Regions from separate parts of the Actinoplanes sp. NPDC026619 genome, predicted to be linked through region 2. Evidence: riboswitches for the same ligand, from Rfam matches in the RefSeq annotation. Region 2 holds a riboswitch; the other holds the start of a gene.
What was found. A riboswitch is a leader RNA that binds a small molecule or an ion and turns the genes downstream of it on or off. The one in region 2 is predicted to bind glycine.
Positions count from the first base shown of each region.

Region 1: another riboswitch for glycine. It lies ahead of gcvP (aminomethyl-transferring glycine dehydrogenase); the one in region 2 lies ahead of AB0E90_RS38660 (L-serine ammonia-lyase).

Region 1 covers NZ_JBEZYA010000005.1:123,482-133,237, forward strand. Annotated here, with positions in the region: gene AB0E90_RS13485 (alpha/beta hydrolase) at 1-502, opposite strand, end outside; gene AB0E90_RS13490 (MerR family transcriptional regulator) at 561-1,595, opposite strand; gene infA (translation initiation factor IF-1) at 1,767-1,988, opposite strand; gene AB0E90_RS13500 (GNAT family N-acetyltransferase) at 2,015-2,770, opposite strand; gene AB0E90_RS13505 (serine hydrolase domain-containing protein) at 2,951-3,751, opposite strand; gene AB0E90_RS13510 (GNAT family N-acetyltransferase) at 3,781-4,227, opposite strand; gene AB0E90_RS13515 (nucleotidyltransferase domain-containing protein) at 4,224-4,880, opposite strand; gene mgrA (L-glyceraldehyde 3-phosphate reductase) at 4,923-5,918, opposite strand; glycine riboswitch at 5,952-6,043, shown strand; gene gcvP (aminomethyl-transferring glycine dehydrogenase) at 6,128-8,926, shown strand; gene AB0E90_RS13530 (methyl-accepting chemotaxis protein) at 9,032-9,756, shown strand, end outside.
Region 2 covers NZ_JBEZYA010000024.1:8,727-18,482, forward strand. Annotated here, with positions in the region: gene AB0E90_RS38655 (diguanylate cyclase) at 1-3,208, opposite strand, end outside; gene AB0E90_RS38660 (L-serine ammonia-lyase) at 3,278-4,615, opposite strand; glycine riboswitch at 4,743-4,845, opposite strand; gene AB0E90_RS38665 (glutamylcysteine synthetase) at 5,011-6,108, shown strand; gene coaD (pantetheine-phosphate adenylyltransferase) at 6,114-6,512, shown strand; gene AB0E90_RS38675 (metalloregulator ArsR/SmtB family transcription factor) at 6,557-6,901, shown strand; gene AB0E90_RS38680 (SRPBCC domain-containing protein) at 6,898-7,347, shown strand; gene AB0E90_RS38685 (nuclear transport factor 2 family protein) at 7,344-7,697, shown strand; gene AB0E90_RS38690 (Type 1 glutamine amidotransferase-like domain-containing protein) at 7,772-8,431, shown strand; gene AB0E90_RS38695 (DinB family protein) at 8,453-9,085, shown strand; gene AB0E90_RS38700 (hypothetical protein) at 9,093-9,245, opposite strand; gene AB0E90_RS38705 (hypothetical protein) at 9,252-9,756, opposite strand, start outside.

The sequences.
Region 1 (9,756 bases), on a different contig from region 2:
CCGAGTTCACCGGGTCGTCGGGGGTCTCCAGGCCGTGGTCGGCGTGCTCGGTCTCGTAGAACGGCTGCCCGAGACTGCGGGCCACCTCGGGCTCCCAGGAGCGGTCGGCCGCGCTCCCGACCAGCAGGAACGGGGCGGTGGCTCGGCGCAGGTCGGCCGGCAGGGGCGACTCGCGCAGCACCGGGGTCAGCCAGACGCCGGGCAGGCCCCGGTCCGCGGCGAAACTCGCCGCAAAGCAGCCCATCGACTTGCCGACCAGGGCGATCCGCGGCGCCGTCTCGCGGTCGAGGATCGGGCCGACGTGGGCCTGCACGAAGGACGTGAGCCGGGCGAACCAGGCGGCCCGGTCCTGGTCGTCGCGCGGTGGCGGCGGCTCGGGCCAGCGGACCTCGCGGGTGTCCCAGCCGTGCTTCTCGAACACCGCCCCGGCGAAGTGCAGCAGCGGCCGCTCGGCCGTGTAGCCGTGCCCGGGAATCAGGAGTGCGAGCCGCTCGTCAGGCATCCGGCGATGATATTGGGACGGCGCCGGCCGCCGCGACCCCGCGGCGGCCGGCACGGGGTCAGTTGGCGATGTCGGCGACGACGCAGGCGATGTTGTCCGGCGCGCCGGCCTCGACGGCCAGATCCACCAGGCGCTGCACCGTCTCGCCGGGGGCGCCGGGCCCGGTCAGCGCCGCCTGCAGGGCCGCCCGGTCGACGACCGCGGACAGGCCGTCGGAGCACAGCAGGTAACGGTCGCCGGGCAGGGCGGTGCGCAGCGCCAGGTCGGCCTCGACCGGGTTGGGGCCGCCGAGGGCCCGCACGAGCAGGGCCCGCTGCGGATGGGTGATCGCCGCGGCCGGGTCGAGCTTGCCGTGGTCCACCTGGCCCTGCACCCACGTGTGGTCGTGGGTGAGCTGGGACAGCTCGCCACCGCGCAGCAGGTAGACGCGGGTGTCGCCGATGTGCACCAGCGCCAGCTGGCTGCCGCGCCGCAGGATCGCGGTCAGCGTGGTGATGGCCGTGCCGCGCAGCTCCTGGTCGAGCTCGCCGACCGTCGACGCCAGCGCCGTGAGCAGCCCGGCCGCGGTGTCGCCGGCCAGGTCCAGCCGTTTCAGCGCGTCGATGGCGGCGGCGCTGGCCTGCGCCCCGGCCGGCCCGCCACCGCCGTCGGCGACCGCGAGGAGGCGATCGTCGGCGTACGCGGCGTCCTGGTTGCTCTCCCGGACCTCGCCGGTCTCGCAGCGGGCGGCAGAGCGGATGGTGATCTCGGACATGATCGGGTTCCTCCTGGACAGATCTTCGAGGAGGAGGGTGACCTGGCGAGCCCGGGCCGTGGTCTGCGCGGTCTCCCGACGCCAGTAGGCCTCGACCGCGGCCGCCACCTCGGCCGGGGCCTGGCCGGCGACCGCTGAGATGTCGGACAGCGGCATGCCGATGCGGCGCAGATCCGCGATGAGCCGGGCCTGCCGGACCTGACCGGGCTCGTAGAACCGGTAACCGGAGTCGGGGTCGACCGCCGCCGGCGGCAGCAGCCCCGTCTCGTCGTACAGGCGCAGGGCCCGCGGGGTCAGCTTCGCGGCGCGGGCGAACGCGCCGATCGTCAGCAGCTCCACCGGTGTCATCCTCCCCTTGCCGGTCGGGTGACCGGCAAGACCCACCGTGCGGCTTTCCCCAAGGTGAAGGTCAAGCGGTCCTCGGCACCGGATCCGGATCATGCTCGTCGACGGCTTCCTGCCGTTGCTGGGCCTCGCCGAAGGGTGAGGCCCAGCGCCACGACGGCCGTTCTAGCGGTAGCGGAATATGATCCGGCCGCGGGTCAGGTCATACGGGCTCAGCTCGACGAGGACCCGGTCGAACGGCAGGATCTTGATGTAGTTCTTGCGGATCTTTCCGCTGATGTGGGCCAGCACCTTGTGGCCGTTCTGCAGCTCCACCGTGAAGTTCGCATTGCGCAGGCATTCGAGGACGGTGCCCTCGAGTTCGATGCCCTTTGATGTTCTTGGCATGGTCAGCGCTCCTGTGTCGTTGGTGGCTAGCGGATGACCAGTTCGAGGTTGCTGCCGTTGCGCCGAGCGCCGATGCTCTCGAACAACGCCGTGGCAGCCAGGTTGGATTCGCTCACCTCGGCCGAGGCCGTTTTCTTACCGATGTGGTGCAGTGCGCCGAGCGCGTGGGCCAGCAGCGCCCGGGCGATGCCGCGGCGCCGGCTGTCGGCCCGCACGGCGATCAGCCCGATCCGTGGCAGCCGGGTCACCATGGTGACCCGCAGCAGGCCGACGTAGTCGCCGCCCTGTGCCGCCACCGCGTATTTCGCCGGGTCGAACTCCGGCCGGACGAGGATCTCGGCCGGCATGTCCGCCCAGCCCAGGCCGTCCGCGACCTCCTCGCGGACGGTGCGGTCGAGCGCGCGTAACGGTGCCTCCTGCGCGCGGCCGAACGCCGTGATCGACACGCCCGCCGGCGGAAGCTCGGAGTCGGGGGCGGTGGGCACGGCGTACTCCCACTCCCGGCGCCGGATCACGAAGCCGGCCCGCTGCCACTGGGCCGTCAGGTCGAGGTCGGCCTCGTCGACCACCGTGTGCAGCGGTCTCGGCAGGGCGGTCAGCATGGCCGCGGCCAGCCGGTCGAAGGCCACGTCGTGCCAGGCGTCGATGCTGACGAACATCCGCTCGTCGGGCCGCCGGGCCACCTCGCCCCGGCCGACGACCAGGTCGTCCTCCAGAGCGTGCCACCGACCGGTCGCGACGCGCTCGACCAGCACGTCGTGACTGAAATCCACTGGGTTCATACTTTGGTGCCTTTCGGGGTCGCCTTGGTGGGGGCGCTCCCGCTGACACTCAGGTCAGTGGCCGGTCGTGACGGTGAGAGGGAGCACCCGCTCGATACGAACGTTCACGGGTCTCACCTCCTGAAGCAGTGTCACGGCGACATGAAATCTACCAGCATGCCGGTCGCGCCGTCCAACCAGCTAGAACTGGGCCAACTTCCGGCCCAGGACCTCGGCCGGGTTCGGGTCGTCGGTGAACGACACGACGACGGCGGAGGTGGCGGTGGCCGGTGAGGCGATCACGTAGGTGACGCAGCCGGGGCGGCGGCCGGTGTGGGCGTAGGCCGGGCCGGTGTCGCCGGGCAGGATGAACGAGCCCCAGGCGTACGGCACGAGGGCGCCGTCCCGCAGCCTTCCCGGCTGCCGGAGCAGGGCGGTGAGACGGGGGCCGAGGGCGCCGATGTGCATCGCCTCGGCCCAGCGCAGCATGTCGCGCGCGGTCGACCAGATGCCGGGCGCGTCCACGCCGGCCCGGAACTGGGTCGAGGCCATGCCCAGCGGCGCGAACAGGTGTTTCTGGGCGATTTCGGCGAGCGGCCGGCCGCCGGCCAGCTCGGCCAGCGTCGCCAGGCAGGCATAGTCGGTGTCGCTGTAGGAGAACGCCGTTCCGGGCTCGGCCCGGGGGCCGGGGGCGGTGGACACGTCTCCGTCGGGCAGCCCGCTGGTGTGATGGATCAGGTGGTGGAGGCGGACGGGCGCGGCCCAGGCCGGCAGCTCGGGCAGCAGCGTCCGGACCGGCAGGTTGGGGTCCAGATCACCCTGTCGCATGAGGATCGCGACGCACGCCGCCACGATCCACTTCCCGGCGCCGGCGATGTCGACCAGCGTCTCGGCGGTCGGGCCCTCGTCGTCCGCCTCGCCGCCGAGCCAGGTGACGCCCGCGGCATCAACGTGGCCGGCCACTGTCCGGCCGGGCATCGGCGTCTTCTCGTCAACTGGCACGCCGTCAAGATAGCGAGGCCCGCGACCGGCTAGCCGAGGGGCCGGGCCAGCAGCCGCCGGCCCTCGTCGATGAATCCGCGGGCCCGGTAGTAGCGGAACAGATGCGACACGTCCTGGCCGTTCGGGGCGACCACGATCTCGAGCTGGGCGGCCCCGATGGACGCGGCCCAGCGCGCGCTGTCCTCGATGAGCTGCTCGGCGAGCCCGCGCCGCCGGAACGCCGGCGCCACGTAGAGATCCTCGAGCTCGGCGATCAGCCCGTTCTCCAGGCCGTAGCTGGAGGTGCTGATCCCGAACCCGGCGATCCGCCCGCCCGAGTCGATCACCGCGACGTGCGCGGCGTCGCTGTCCAGCAGGTGCCGCAGATGTTGCTCCAACCGGGGCACCGGCGTCGCGAATCCGTCCTCGGCGTAGAAGTCGACGGCCAGGGCCAGCACGTCGACGAGATCACCGGCCGTGGCGGACCGCAAGATCATTTCAACCCCCGTTCCCGTACGCCATGAAGCAGTTGATCTATCGCGTCGGTCGCCGGCGCCGCCGGCAGCGTGGTCTCCGTCGCCGCCGTGGCGAGGTCGTCCTGCAGCGCTTCGGCCCAGAGCATGACCTCGTGCCAGGGGAGTGCGCCGTGCTTGACCGCGAGGAGCCGGTCGCGCCACGGCCGGACGTCGAGCAGGACCTCGCCGGTCCGCAGCACGTGCGCGCCCGCCATCAGCAGCCGCAACATGTGCATCGCCTGCTTGTGGTTGGTCTCGCCGGTGCGTTCGCGGCGGGCGTTCACCCGGGTGAACTGGTCCCGGGCGTAAGCGCCGTAGCTGTTCGCCGCCTGGCGGGACAGGAACGCCTGCCGCACCGACCGCAGCGCCTCGCCGTCGGCGGTGATCTGCTCGACGAGCGGCGACCAGAGCACCTCGAGCACCGTGGGATTGGCCTGCAGGGCGAGCACGCAGAACCGTTCGATCTCCCAGGAGAACTCTTCCGCCCGCGGGCCGTCGAGGTGCGTCGGCGGTTTCGCCAGCCCCCAGAAGCTGCGGGTCGGGGCGGCGAACACGCCCCGGCGGTCGTGGTCGGAGCCGGGCCCGTCGAGTCCGTAGGCCCGGGAGCCGACCACGACGCCGAGGATCCGGTTCACGTCCGGGACGGTACCGGCCGCACCGCCCCGGACGGGACCGATTTAAAGGTCCAGGACCGTACCGTCGATCTCGTCCAGCTCCTCGGCCGACAGCCCCAGGTTGTTCAGCGCGGCGACGTTGTTCTCCAGCTGGTCGACGCTGCTCGCGCCGATGATCAGGCTGGTCATCCGGTCGTCGCGCAGCGCCCAGGCCAGGGCCATCTGGGCGAGGGACTGGCCGCGCCGCTTGGCGATGTCGTTGAGGGCGTGGATCCGGCCCATCGTCTTGTTGTCGAGGGCGTCCTCGTTGAGGAAGACGCTGGTGCGCACCCGCGAGTCCTCGGGAATGCCACCGAGGTAGCGGTCGGTGAGCAGCCCCTGCTGCAGCGGGCTGAACGCGATGCAGCCCGCCCCCGCGTCGGCCAGCGTGTCGAGCAGGCCGTCGCGCTCGATCCAGCGGTTGAGCATCGAGTACGACGGCTGGTGGATCAGCAGCGGCGTGCCCAGATCCTTCAGGATCGCTGCGGCCTGCGCCGTCTGCGAAGCGGTGTAGTTGCTGATGCCGACGTAGAGCGCCTTGCCGGACCGCACCACCGCGTCGAGGGCGCCCATTGTCTCCTCGAGCGGGGTGTCCGGGTCGGGCCGGTGGTGGTAGAAGACGTCGACGTAGTCGAGGCCGAGCCGCTTCAGCGACTGATCCAGCGAGCTGACCAGGTATTTCCGCGAACCCCACTCGCCGTACGGGCCCTCCCACATGTGGTAGCCGGCCTTGGTCGACACCACGATCTCGTCCCGGTACGCCTTCAGGTCGGTGGCGAGCAGCCGGCCGAAGTTCGACTCGGCGCTACCCGGCGGCGGCCCGTAGTTGTTGGCCAGGTCGAAGTGGGTCACGCCGAGGTCGAAGGCGCGGCGCACGATGTCGCGCTGCTTCTCGAGCGGCCGGGTGTGGCCGAAGTTGTGCCAGAGGCCGAGCGAGATCGCGGGCAGTTTCAGTCCGCTGCGCCCGGCTCGCCGGTAGGTCATCGAGTCATAGCGGTCCTGTGCGGGGGTGAACGTCACAACCCCACCATAGAGATCACTGGTAGTTTGGTTGCCAGCCATGCGGGAGAGTCCATGATCACAAATGGCGCCGAAGGGGCAAATCCTCCCCGGAACCTCTCAGGCAAACGGACCGTGTGGGCTGCGCGACTCTGAAATACCTGCTGCGCGGGTGGGTATGACAGAGGGGGAGGCCGCCTTGTCGACCTCTCCCTCCGCTAGGAGCCGCCATGACGTTCGCACATCGCCACATAGGGCCCGATCAGGACGAGCAGACACATATGCTCAAGGCGATCGGGTATCCGTCGCTCGACACCCTGATGGACGCGGCGGTCCCCGAGGTCATCCGCTGGCACGAGGGGCTCGACCTGCCCGCCGCCGCTTCCGAGGAAGAGGCGATCGCCGAACTGCGCGAGATCGCGTCGCGCAACACGGTCGCCACCCCGATGATCGGCCTCGGTTACTACGGCACACACACCCCGGCCGTGATCAGGCGCAACGTCCTGGAGAACCCGTCCTGGTACACGGCCTACACGCCGTACCAGCCGGAGATCAGCCAGGGCCGCCTCGAGGCGCTGCTCAACTTCCAGACCATGGTGACCGACCTCACCGGCCTGACCACCGCCAACGCCTCGATGCTCGACGAGGGCACGGCGGTCGCGGAAGCGATGACGCTGGCGCGCCGAGCTTCAAAATCCAAATCTGCGGTGTACGCGGTGGACCGCGACACCTTCCCGCAGACGCTCGCGGTGCTGCGCACCCGGGCCGAGCCGCTGGGCATCCAGCTCGCGCTGGTGGACCCGGACGGACCGCTCCCCGACGACTTCTTCGGCCTGCACCTGAATTACCCGGGCGCGTCCGGCGCGGTCCGTGACCACGCCGCCCTGGTCGCGGCCGCCCACGACAAGGGCGCGCTGGTCACGGTCGCGGCCGACCTGCTCGCGCTGACCCTGCTGCGTGCGCCGGGCGAGATCGGCGCGGACATCGCGGCCGGCACCACCCAGCGGTTCGGGGTGCCGCTCGGCTTCGGCGGCCCGCACGCCGGCTACCTCGCGGTGCGCGCCGGCCTCGAGCGCTCGCTGCCCGGCCGGCTGGTCGGCGTCTCCAAGGACGCGGACGGCGCGCCCGCCTACCGCCTCGCCCTGCAGACCCGTGAGCAGCACATCCGCCGGGAGAAGGCGACCAGCAACATCTGCACCGCGCAGGTCCTGCTGGCCGTGATGGCCAGCATGTACGCGGTCTACCACGGGCCGGACGGGCTGCGCCGGATCGCCAAGCGCACCCACGACCACGCGCTGACCATCGCCGGTTCGCTGGCGGCCGGCGGCGTCGCGGTGGCGCACGACGCCTTCTTCGACACCGTGACCGCGGTCGTTCCCGGCCGGGCGGCCTCGATCGTTTCCGCCGCCGCGGACCACGGCGTCGACCTGCGGCTCGTCGGCGACGACCGGGTGTCGATCTCCACCGACGAGACGACCACCGACGCGCACGTGGCCACCGTGCTCGCCGCCTTCGGGGTGCCGGTCGCGGCCGCCGCCGAGTGCGGGGCCAAGCCGCTGGGGCGGACCACCGACTTCCTCGCCCACCCGGTGTTCCGCACCCACCACTCCGAGACCAGCATGCTGCGCTACCTGCGCAAACTCTCGGACCGCGACTACGCGCTGGACCGCGGGATGATCCCGCTCGGCTCCTGCACGATGAAGCTCAACGCCACCACCGAGATGGAGCCGGTGAGCTGGCCCGAGTTCGCGAACATCCACCCGTACGCCCCGGCCTCGCAGACCCAGGGCTACGAGCACCTGGTGGCGCAGCTCGAGGCGTGGCTGGCCGAGATCACCGGGTACGACGCGGTCTCCGTACAGCCGAATGCCGGCAGTCAGGGTGAGCTCGCCGGTCTGCTGGCCATCCGGGGTTATCACCGCTCCCGCGGTGATCTGCACCGGGACGTGTGCCTGATCCCGTCGAGCGCGCACGGCACCAACGCGGCCAGCGCGGTCATGGCCGGCATGCGCGTGGTCGTCGTCGCGTGCGACTCCCTCGGCAACGTCGACATCGCCGATCTGGACGCGAAGATCACCAAGCACGCCGACACGCTGGCCGCGATCATGGTGACCTATCCCTCGACGCACGGCGTGTACGAGGCCTCGATCGCCGAGCTGTGCGGCAAGGTGCACGACGCCGGCGGCCAGGTCTACGTCGACGGCGCCAACCTCAACGCCCTGGTCGGGTACGCCAAGCCCGGCAAGTTCGGCGCCGACGTGTCGCACCTGAACCTGCACAAGACGTTCTGCATCCCGCACGGCGGCGGCGGTCCCGGCGTGGGCCCGGTCGCGGTCCGCGCCCACCTCGCCGACTTCCTGCCCGGCAACCCGCTCGAGCCCGGCGACCACCACGCCGTCTCGGCCGCCGCGCACGGCTCGGCCGGCATCCTGCCGATCTCCTGGGCCTACGTGCGGATGATGGGCCCGGACGGCCTCGCGGCCGCCACCGGCGCCGCGGTGCTCACCGCCAACTACGTGGCGTCGCGGCTGCGTGACCACTACCCGGTGCTGTACGCGGGCGGCAACGGTCTCGTGGCGCACGAATGCATCCTCGACCTGCGGCCGATCACCAAGGCCACCGGCGTCTCGGTCGACGACGTCGCCAAGCGGCTGATCGACTACGGCTTCCACGCGCCCACCATGTCGTTCCCGGTGGCCGGCACGCTCATGGTCGAGCCGACCGAGAGCGAGGACCTGGCCGAGCTCGACCGGTTCTGCGCCGCGATGATCGCGATCAAGGAAGAGATCGACCAGGTCGCCGCGGGCGTCTGGCCGGCCGGCGACAACCCCCTCGCGAACGCGCCGCACACGGCGGCCGCGGTCACCGCGGACGAGTGGAACCACCCGTACCCGCGCTCGATCGCCGGATTCCCGAAGGGCGTCGACCGGACCGCGAAGTACTGGCCGCCGGTGCGCCGCATCGACGGCGCCTACGGCGACCGCAATCTGGTCTGTTCCTGCCCCGCGCCCGAAGCCTTCGAGGACTGACCTGCGGTTTATCACCGAATCGCACCCCGGCACTCCCTACCATCAGACGGGGGGAGTGCCGAGAGAAACAGTCGGACGAACCAACCGACTGATGGGGTGCTGAGGGTGCCGAAGCTGCGCATACTGACCGACCGGAAGGTCGGCACCAAGATCATGATCGCGGTCGGCGTGGTCGCCGCCTTCGGCATGATCGACGGCGCGTACGCGCTCGACAGCCTCGGCAGCACCAACGACCAGGTGAAAGCCGTCTACGGCCACAACCAGGAGCTGAACTCGATCGGCAACCTGCGGGCCGCGGTCAACCGGGACTGGCTCGGCCTCGACGCCTACCAGCTCGCCGCCACCGCGGCCGAGCGGGCCACCGCCAAGTCCGCCATCGACCTGGCCGACAGCCAGGTCGTGAGCTACTCGGCCGAGTACGAGGCGTACCCGATCGGCGCCCCGCAGAAGACCGCGGTCGACGGATTCCAGAGCGCCTGGAAGACGTACGACACGCTGGTCGACGCCAAGCTGCTGCCGCTCGCCGCCGCCGGCGACACCACCGCCGTCGCCAAGCTCCGCAGCGGCGACCTGGCCACCGCGATGAAGGCCATCCGCAGCAACCTGACCACCCTCGCCGACCTGACCGTCCAGGCCGGCGCCGCCCAGATGACCACCGCCGAGGACCGTTACCAGTCCACCAAGCACTGGGTGCTCATGATCGTCATCGTCAGCACCCTGCTCGCGGTCGGCCTGGCCGCCTTCACCGCCCGCCTGATCGTCAAGCCGCTGTCCCGCTGTGTCGACGCCCTCGAGCGCATCGGCAAGGGCGACCTGACCGCCCGGGTCGA
Region 2 (9,756 bases):
GCAGGCCGAGGGCCTGCCACTCGGCGACGAGCTCGTTGAACGGCTCGCCGAACTCGCCCTGCTCGATGAGCGCGCAGGCGTTGGCGACCAGCAGGTGGGCACGCTGCACGGTGGGGGTGGTGGGCGCGGACAGCGCCTCGCGGATCACGGTCAGCTCGGCGGCGGCGTCGCCGTGGCGGCCCTGCATGGCCGGGATCATCACCGACAGCATCGCGAACGAGCTGCCGCGCACCAGCGACGGGTCGTCCAGCCAGCGCAGGCCACGGTCGTACTCGGCCTGACTCTGGTCGATGTAGCCACGCAGCAGCAGCCGCAGGCCCATGGTGGCGAACCCGGGGATGAGCTGGGCCGGGCCGTACCAGCGGGCGTGCTTGGTGATGGCCTCCTCGTAGGAGCTGCCGTCGTCGTGGGCCCCGAACAACCAGGCCGCGCCGTGCAGCCAGTCCACGTAGGCGGTCAGGGCCGGATCGCCGAGCTGCCCGGCCACCTCGGCGGCGCGGGCGAAAAGCCGTTCGGCGGTGCCGCGCAGCTTGACCACCGCGGCGACGTAACCGACCAGGGCGTAGACCCGGACGTACTCGGGGCAGGGGCCGAGGCGGTTCACCGCGTACATCGCGCGCATGCCGAACACCCCGGCCTCGCGCAGGTGAAGACCGATTCCGGCGGCATAGCCGCCGGCATCCAGGGCGGCGGCGAGTGCGGCGAGATCGTCGCGGCGCCGGCCCTGTGCTTTTCCAGATCCCCATCCGGTACGGCGTACGACGGCGCCCGCGAGCCCGATGCCCAGGGTGGAGACGACCACGCCGAACGGGTTGCGTGGCAGCGGGCGGCGCAGCTCGGCGAGCGCCTTGCCGGTCGACTTCAGCGCGCTCAGGTCGTCCCACACGGTGTGGTGCAGCTCGATCTCGGTGGTCAGCAGCCGGGCGCGGACCCGCCGGTCCTTCTCCCCGCCGATCGCCGCGCCCAGGGTGGAGCCGGCCTCGGCGAACCGGGCCGCGCGAAGGTAGGCCAGGGCGAGCGGGTGCAGCACCTCGGAGCTCGGCGACGGGTCGAGCGCGAACGCGTCCTCCAGGTAGCCGACCGCCTCGCCCGGCGCCATGTCGTCGAGGGCCCGCAGGCCGGCGACGAGCGCGCTGCGCCGGCGACGGTCGGCGGAGATCAGCTCGCCGGCCCGGCGGTGGTGGCGGGCGAGCGCGTAGACGTGGTCGGCGTCGCGCAGATGCTCGGGCAGTTCCTCGAGCGCGTCGGCGATGGCGGCGTGCAGCCGTTCCAGGCGGTCCGGGCCGACCCCGTCGAGCAGGGCCTCGCGCAGCAGCGGATGCATGAAGACGAACCAGCCGCCGGGCCGGACCTCCACGACCCGGCGGTCCACCGCGGCCGCGACCGTGGCCACCACCTGGTCGGCGCCGCCGCCCGCGGCGACCAGCGTCTCGGTGCGGAACCGGGGTCCGGCGACGGCCGCGGTGACCAGGAAGTCGCGGTCGGAGTCGGTGAGGGTGGCCAGCCGCGAGGCGAGCAGGGCGCGGACGTCCTCGGCGGCGGGCAGCGCGTCGGCGGCGGCCGCGTCGAAGTTCCAGGTGCCCCAGAACGGGGTGATCAGGCCGGCGTCGAGCAGCCGCAACAGGTAGGTGACCACGGCCAGGGGCGAGCCGCCGGTGCGGGCCGCGACGTGGGCGATCAGCTCGGCCGGGACGGTGGCGCCGGGCAGCCGGGAGGCGACCAGCGCTTCCACCGCGGCCGCGTCCAGCGACGGGCAGCGGAGTTCGAGGTCGGGCTCCGCCGCGACCGGCTCGCCGCTGCCGTCCCGCTCGGTGAGCAGCAGCAGAAGCGGCACCCGGGGCAGCTCGGGCAGCAGCAGGGCGAGGACCTCGCGGCTGCCGGGATCGAGCCAGTGGGCGTCGTCGCAGAGCAGCAGCATGCCGTTGCTCCGGCGGGCCAGCTCGGCCAGGAACGTGGCGACGGCCGCGAACAGGTGATCGTCGCGGCCGGGGTCGCCGGCGCGGGCGACGTCGCCGAGCAGCTCCTCGATCGAGCCGGTGAGCCGGGCGATCAGGGCCGGACCGGCCGCCGCGGCGGCCTGGCGGATGTGCTGCTCGGCCTCGGCCCGGCGCCCGGCGGGCAGCAGGGCGATGGAGCGCAGGTGGTCCTCGACGGCGGCCCGCAGCGGTGCGAGCGGCAGCGCCTCGTCCTCCTGGCAGGCGGCCCGCAGCACCAGGGCGTCGGTGACGAGGGCGGCCGCCTCCTCGGCGAGGCGGGTGCGGCCGGCGCCGCCCGCTCCGCGGATGACGGCCAGGCCGCCACGGCCGGTGCGGGCCCGGCGCCAGCGGTCGGCGAGACCCTCCCGCTCGGTCTCCCGGCCGCACAGCGGCCAGCGGGTGACGGCGGCCACGGCCGCGGCCTCGCCGCCCGGGCATTCCCGCAGGGCGGTGAGCAGGGCGCCGGCGTCCGGGTAGCGGTCGTCCGGGTCCTTGGCGAGCAGGCGGGTGATGATCGCGGCGAGGGCCGGGCCGCCGGTCGTGATCTCCGGGACCGGCGCGGTCAGGTGCATCCGCAGCAGCTCGCCCACGTCGCCGGCCTCGAACGGCACCTGGCCGGTGAGGCATTCGTAGAGCACGACACCGAGCGAGTAGAGGTCGGACCGGCCGTCGACCGGGCGCTTGAGCATGCCGGACTGCTCGGGCGAGGTGTAGAGGAACGTGCCGACCGCGCGGTCCTCGGCGGTCTCCGGCTCCGCACCCAGCATCGCCAGCCCGAAGTCGATCAGCTTCGCCACGCCGTCCGGGGACCGCATGATGTTGCCGGGTTTCACATCGCGGTGCACCAGGCCGACCCGGTGCACGGCGGCCAGGCCACGGGCCAGCTGGGCGGCCAGCTCGACCACCCGGTCCGGGGCGATCGGGCCGTGAGTGAGCTGGTCGGCGAGCGAACCGCCGGGGATGTACTCGAGGATCAGGGCCGGCACGCCCTCGTGCCGGCCGGCGGCCAGGATGCGGGGCACGCTCGGGTCGTCGACACAGGCCAGCAGGGCGGCCTCACGCTGGAACGCGTACAGCAGGCCGGGCGCGCCGGCGCTGTCCGGGTTGGGGCGCTTGAGGGCGTACAGGTCCGAGCCGCGCCGGACCCGGTGCACGGTGGTGAACGCACCACGGCCCAGCTCCTGGTCGAGGGTCAGGCCCGTCAGGTCTGCCGCCGTCTCCAACACTGACATCACTCCGCTGCTCTCGGTTCATGGCTCCCATCGGCAGCAGCGCAGTCGACCTGACTCTTCTGGTTCGGCTCAGCACTCGACAACCGTCACAGCGAGGCCGCCCCGCGACGTCTCCTTGTACTTGGTCGACATGTCCCGGCCGGTCTCGCGCATCGTCACGATCGCGGTGTCCAGGCTGACCCGGTGGGTGCCGTCGCCGCGCAGCGCCAGCCGGGCCGCGTTGATCGCCTTCACGCTCGCGATCGCGTTGCGCTCGATGCACGGCACCTGCACCAGGCCGCCGACCGGGTCGCAGGTCAGGCCGAGGCTGTGCTCGAGGGCGATCTCGGCGGCGTTCTCCACCTGGGCGGGACTGCCACCGAGCAGCTCGCACAGGCCGGCCGCGGCCATCGCGGCGGCCGAGCCGACCTCACCCTGGCAGCCCACCTCGGCGCCGGAGATGGACGCGGCGCCCTTGATCAGGATGCCCACGGCCGCCGCGGTCAGCAGGAAGCGCACCACGCCGGCCTGGTCGGCGCCCGGCACGAACCGGTGGTAGTAGTGCAGCACCGCGGGGATGATGCCGGCCGCGCCGTTGGTCGGGGCGGTGACCACCCGGCCGCCGGCCGCGTTCTCCTCGTTGACCGCCAGGGCGTAGAGGTTGACCCAGTCGATCACGTGCAGCGGGTCGTGCCGGTCCGGCATCGCGGTCAGGTCGCGGAACAGGGCCGGGGCCCGGCGGCGCACCCGCAGGCCGCCCGGCAGCAGGGCCTGTTCGGCATGCAGGCCGCGCTCGACGCAGCCGCGCATCACCGCCCAGATCTCGGCCAGCCCGCTGTCGATCTCGTCGTCGGTGCGCGCGGACCGCTCGTTGGCGCGCATGATCTCGGAGATCGGGGCGTTCTCCCGGGCGCAGATCGCGAGCAGCTCGTCCCCGGTCTCGAACGCGTGCTGTTCCTCCGGCGTGCCCACCGAGGCCTGGCGCATTTCGTCCTCGGCCAGGATGAAACCGCCGCCGACCGAGTAGTACACCTGCTGGGACATATCGGCGTTTTCGTCCCAGGCGGTGAAGAGCATGCCGTTGGGATGGAGCGGGAGACTGCGGCGGCGGTGCAGGACCAGCTCGTACGGGACCGGGCGCTTGCCGCCGAGCAGCACCGTGCCGCTCTCCTGGATCGCGGCGAACCGCTCGGCGATGCGGGCGGTGTCGACCGTCGCCGGGTCCTCGCCCTCCAGGCCGAGCAGTACGGCGGAATCCGAGTGGTGGCCGCGGCCGGTGGCGCCGAGCGACCCGAACAGCTCGGCTCGCACGCGGGTGGCGTGCGGGAACTCGGCGGCGAAACGGCGGGCGGCACGCATCGGTCCCACGGTGTGGGAGGACGACGGGCCGATCCCGATGGAGTAGAGATCGAAGGCGCTGACCGGCACGGCAAAGGCTCCCTGCTGAGGGTGGCCTCCCCGCTCTGTCATGGGTACCTGAGAGCTTCGCCGCCCGGCCTCGGGCGGTTTGCACCATGGGTGCGGGACCACGTCGTCCCGGCTTTCCAGAGACGCCTGCCATGCGACGGTATCGGAGCCTGAGAGATTCCCGGGGAGGGTTTGCTCCTTCGGCGCCCCGGCTCGGCTCGCCGATCCGGGAACTCTTCCGCCGTGGTTCGTGCGGCGCTTTCTTCGGTTGTGGTCCCCAGGGTCACAGCCGCGTCCGGGACCGTCAACCCGACTTAATGCCGTCGAAAGGGACTGGCCGAACGGCTTATTCCTATCGAGCAGATAGGAATGCTATCTTGGCGTCTCCGGACGAGCCGACCCGAGCGGGGCGCCACGTGACACAGCTGACCGAGCAGGCCGCCGAGCTGCTCATCGCCGACCGGGCCTTCGCGCCCGCGCCGCCCGGCTTCGTCGGGGCCGCGATCGACGTGCCGGCGGCGGGTGGGGTCGCCGAGCGCACCCGTCTGCGCCACGGCTTCCTCGCGGCGCGCCGGGCCCGCACCGCGGTGGTGAGCGGGCCGCCCTCCCCCGGCCTGGCGATCTGCCTTTCCCGCATGTCGGAAGATCTCGAGCTGGCCCGCCCGATGATCGCGGATCCCGGTCTGCCGGTTGCCGACGGCGCCGGGATCCGGGTCGGTCTCGAAGCGGGCCTCGAGGGCGGCGGGCCGCTCGGCCTGTCCCGGCGGTGGGCTCTCGCGCACACTCTCGCCCCGGTGCTGGCGGCGGCGTTCGCGAACACCCCGGGCGCCGGGTGGCGCAGCGTGCGGCAGGCCGCACGGCGAGATCTCCCGGTGCTTGCGCCAGGTGCGCCACGGGCGGCTTGGGTGGCGTACGCCATGGATGCCCCGGACCCGCATGGCCGCAGCCTGCGCGCCCGCTTCCGGCCCTCGCCGCCTTCTGCGACCTCGCAGCCCTCCGTGGCCTCGCCGTCCTCGGTGGCCTCGCCGTCCTCCGTGGCCTCGCCGCCCTCCGTGGCCTCGCCGCCCTCCGTGGCCTCGCCGCCCTCCGTGGCCTCGCCGCCCTCCGTGGCCGAGTTGTGCCGCCACGTCGATGCGCTGCGGCCGCCGGTTGCCGCTCGCGGTCATCTGGAGATCGACGTCGCCGACCACCTGCCCGGCGACGACTGGCGCGTCCCGGTGGCCGTCGTGACCACCCTGCTCGACGATCCGCAGGCTGCGCTCGACGCGCATGCCGCGACCGCGCACCTGGCCGGCGAGCCGCGCCTGTGGGAGCGGGCCGCGCGCGACGCGCTGACCGACCCGATCCTCGCCGCGGCGGCGCGGGAGTGCTTCATCGCCGCCTACGCCGCGATGGCCCGGCTGGGTGCCGCGCGCACGCTGCGCGACGCGACGGCCGACTACACCGAGCGGTACGTGTTGCGCGCCCGCACCCCTGCCGACGACATCCTGGACCGCATCGCCGCCCAGGCCTGACGCCCGTGCCCGACGCGGTCTACCCGGGGACCTTCGATCCCTTCACGCCCGGGCATCGCGATGTCGTCGACCGGGTGCGGCATCTGTTCGACCGGGTCGTGGTGCTCGTCGCGATAAACCCGGAGAAGGAGCCGGCCGCCACCCAGGCGCAGCGGCTGGCGGCCCTGCGCGCCTCGCTCCCGGCGAGCTGGAGCAATGTGGGCGTCGCCGCCTGGGCCGGCCTGACCGTCGCCTACTGCCGCGAGCACCACGCCGGCGTGATCGTCCGTGGCGTCCGCAACCACACCGACATGCTCTACGAATACCAGCTGGCCGCGGTCAACCAGGAGCTGGGCGTCACGACGTTGCTGGTCCCGGCCCGCCCCGAGCTGGCCCGGGTCTCCTCCACCGCGCTCCGCATCTGAAAACAACCACTTGTGCAAGCGGTCGTTTTCATTATAGTGGTGCCATGCCGCCCGTCCCGGACCTCGATCTGGCCTTCGCCGCGCTCGGCGATCCCGTCCGGCGCGCCCTGGTCTCGCGCCTCGCCCGGGGTGACGCCACCGTGGGTGAGCTGGCCGGCCCGTTCGACCTGACCCCGCAGGCGATCTCCCACCATGTCGGCGTGCTGCGCCGATGCGGCCTGGTCGAGCAGCGGCGCGAGGGCACCCGCCGACCGTGCCGGCTCCGCGCCGACCAGTTGGCGCTGCTCAGCACCTGGATCGACGACCAGCGCCGCACCTGGGCCGACCGCCTCGACGCCCTCTCCCAGCACCTGGCGGATCCCCTTTCGCAGCCCCTGGCGGATCAGTGAGCGCCGAGGTGCGCCGCGAGCTTCGCGGCGACGAGCTGATCGCCCGGCGCGATCTTCTGGCCCCGCCCGAGCGCGTCTGGGCCGCCTTCACCACGGCGGCCGGGATCGCCGCTTTCTGGGGCGGCTCGCACGCCACCGTGCCGCCGGCGTCGGTGACGGTCGACCTGAGTGTCGGCGGCGAGTTCGCCCTCGACACCCAGGCGCCGTCCGGCGCGACCCGGCGACTCCGGTTCGTCTGTGTGCGCATCACCGCACCGCATGAGCTGGTCTTCGACGAACCCGTCACCGGCCTCCGCACGACCGTCACCCTGCGCGCCGCCGACGGCGGCACGCGCCTCACCGTCCACCAGCGCCGGCTTCCGCCCGAGCTGCGAACCGCCCAGGCCGCCGACGGTCTGGCCGCGATCCTCGACGCCCTGGCCGCACACCTCCGGAGAACCCCATGACTGCCCAGCGCGACCTCGTCGCCGAATACTTCGCCGGCTTCCGCACCAGCGACCACCCACGAATCCTGGCCACGCTGACCGACGACGTCGAGTGGGTCATCCACGGCCACCGGACCACCCGCGGGCGGACCGAGTTCGACGGCGAGATCGAAAATCCGGCGTTCACCGGCAGCCCGCAACTCGACGTCAAGCGCGTCCTCGAGGACGGCCCGGTCGTCGTCACCACCGGCGAGGGCCGTGGCGTCAGTGTCCAGGGCGGGCCGTTCCACTTCGCCTTCAACGACCTGTTCACGTTCCGCGACGGATTGATCGCCCGGGTCGACTCCTACGTCGTACCCCTAAATCTTTAAGTCCGCGATGAGTTCCGGCGCGGTCCCTGGTCTATAGGGACATTCACCTTCCGCGCGCTTATCTGGAGGCACCTTTGAAGCTCCTGCTCACGTCGGGCGGCGTCACGAACCCGAGCATCAACGCGGCGCTCGTGCAGCTTCTCGGCAAGCCGATCGCCGAGTCCCGCGCCCTCTGCATTCCGACCGCACAGTGGGGTCACCCGAGCTGCGGGCCGGCATCGGTGCGGGGTCTGCTGGCCGCCGAGCCCAGGTGGCAACACTTCACCGGCCTGGGCTGGGCGTCGCTCGGCGCCCTCGAGCTCACCGCGCTGCCCACCATCGGCGCCGAGCGGTGGATCCCCTGGGTCCGGGAGGCCGACGTGCTGTTGGTCGACGGCGGCGACGCGACGTATCTGCACCACTGGATGCGGGAGTCCGGGCTGGCCGATCTGCTGCCCACGCTGCCCGACACGGTCTGGGTCGGCGTGAGCGCCGGGAGCATGGTGATGACGCCCCGGATCGGCGAGTTGTTCGTCGAGTGGAAGTCCGCACCGGACGACCGCACCCTGGGCGTCGTCGACTTCTCGATCTTCCCGCATCTGGACGCCTTCCCGACCAACACCATGGCCGAGGCCGAGCGGTGGGCCGCGGACATCGGCGGCCCGGCCTACGTCATCGACGAGCAGACGGCCATCCAGGTCGTCGACGGCACCGTCGAGGTGATCTCCGAAGGGACATGGAAGAAACTCAGGTGACGTGGCTGGGAGACTGCCCCCATGGTGGCTCCGATCGGCATTCCCGACAGCACTCTGGTCTCGGCGGCGCTGGAGCATGCGCGCGCGGGCCTTCGACAGATCCCCGACGACGGGTGGGGGCGGCCGGCGGACGGTCTCGACTGGACCTGCCGGGAGACGATGGCGCACATCCTGGATGACCTGGGCGCCTATGCGATGCAGCTGTCCGGGGCGCATGGCCACGAGGGCTATGCGCCCCTGATGGAGTTCTCGCTGAGCCCCGGGCGGCCCCCGTGCATGTTCTGGCCGGAGGAAGAAGGCGGCACCCGGGCGGTTCTCGACTGCCTCGACGCCGTCGGCGGCCTACTTGTCGCGGTGATCGCCAGCGTGCCCGCGGACCGCACCGGCTGGCATCCCTACGGAAACCCCGACCGCTCGGCGCTGGCCGCGATGGGGATCGTCGAACTGGCCCTGCACACCCGCGACATCCTGGGCGCGCACCACCTCGACCACCGCGCGCCGGCGCCGATCGTGGAACCGTGCCTGGAACGCATCTTCGCCCACGCCACCCGCTCCGATGACCCCTGGCACGACCTGCTGGCTGCCACCGGCCGCACGCCGGAGAGCCGGGGACGTGCGTGGCGGTGGGACTCCACCGCCGCGGCTGCCCGCTGATCCACCACTACCTTTTTGTGGTGCGAAACCGGAACGACCGGCCGAAGTATCCATACACCGCGAGCCAGGACCCGGCCGCGCTCATCGCGTAACCGACGAAGTGGTAATCGGCGAGCGTGAACACCGAGTGCAACGCGAGCGCGAAGCCGGCGCCGAACAACCTGGTTTACGTGATCAGGTCGATCAGCGAGCCGGCGACGAAGAGGAAGAGCGCGACGCGGCGCAGCGGGTGCAGTGGCCGGGCGCGGTTGAGCAGCCGGGCGCTCCACAGGGCCGGCCAGGCGGCGACGCGCCACATCACGGCGCTGATGGCGCCGGGCGCCTCGTAGGCAGTGGCGGCGAGACCGGCGAGGCCGAAGAGGACCGGAAGTATAAGAAGGACGACCGGAAACCGGCCCCAGTGCGCATCACCGATGACCTTGACGCCCACCAGCGGAAGGACCAACGCGACGACCATCAATGCTCCGAAGGCGTTCCAGGACCGCTTTTCGGCCTGCGAGGCCGCGTTCAGCAGGCTCGCTTCGCGCGGTGGCATGGTCTTCCGCAGGAGAGCATCGATGCGGTCCTCGGCGAATGCTCGCACCCGAACTACCTCGCTGTCGTCCAGAGCCCGGAAACGCAGATCGAACCTGGCCCGCGCCTCGGTCATGACCTCGTGCCAGAACGCGATG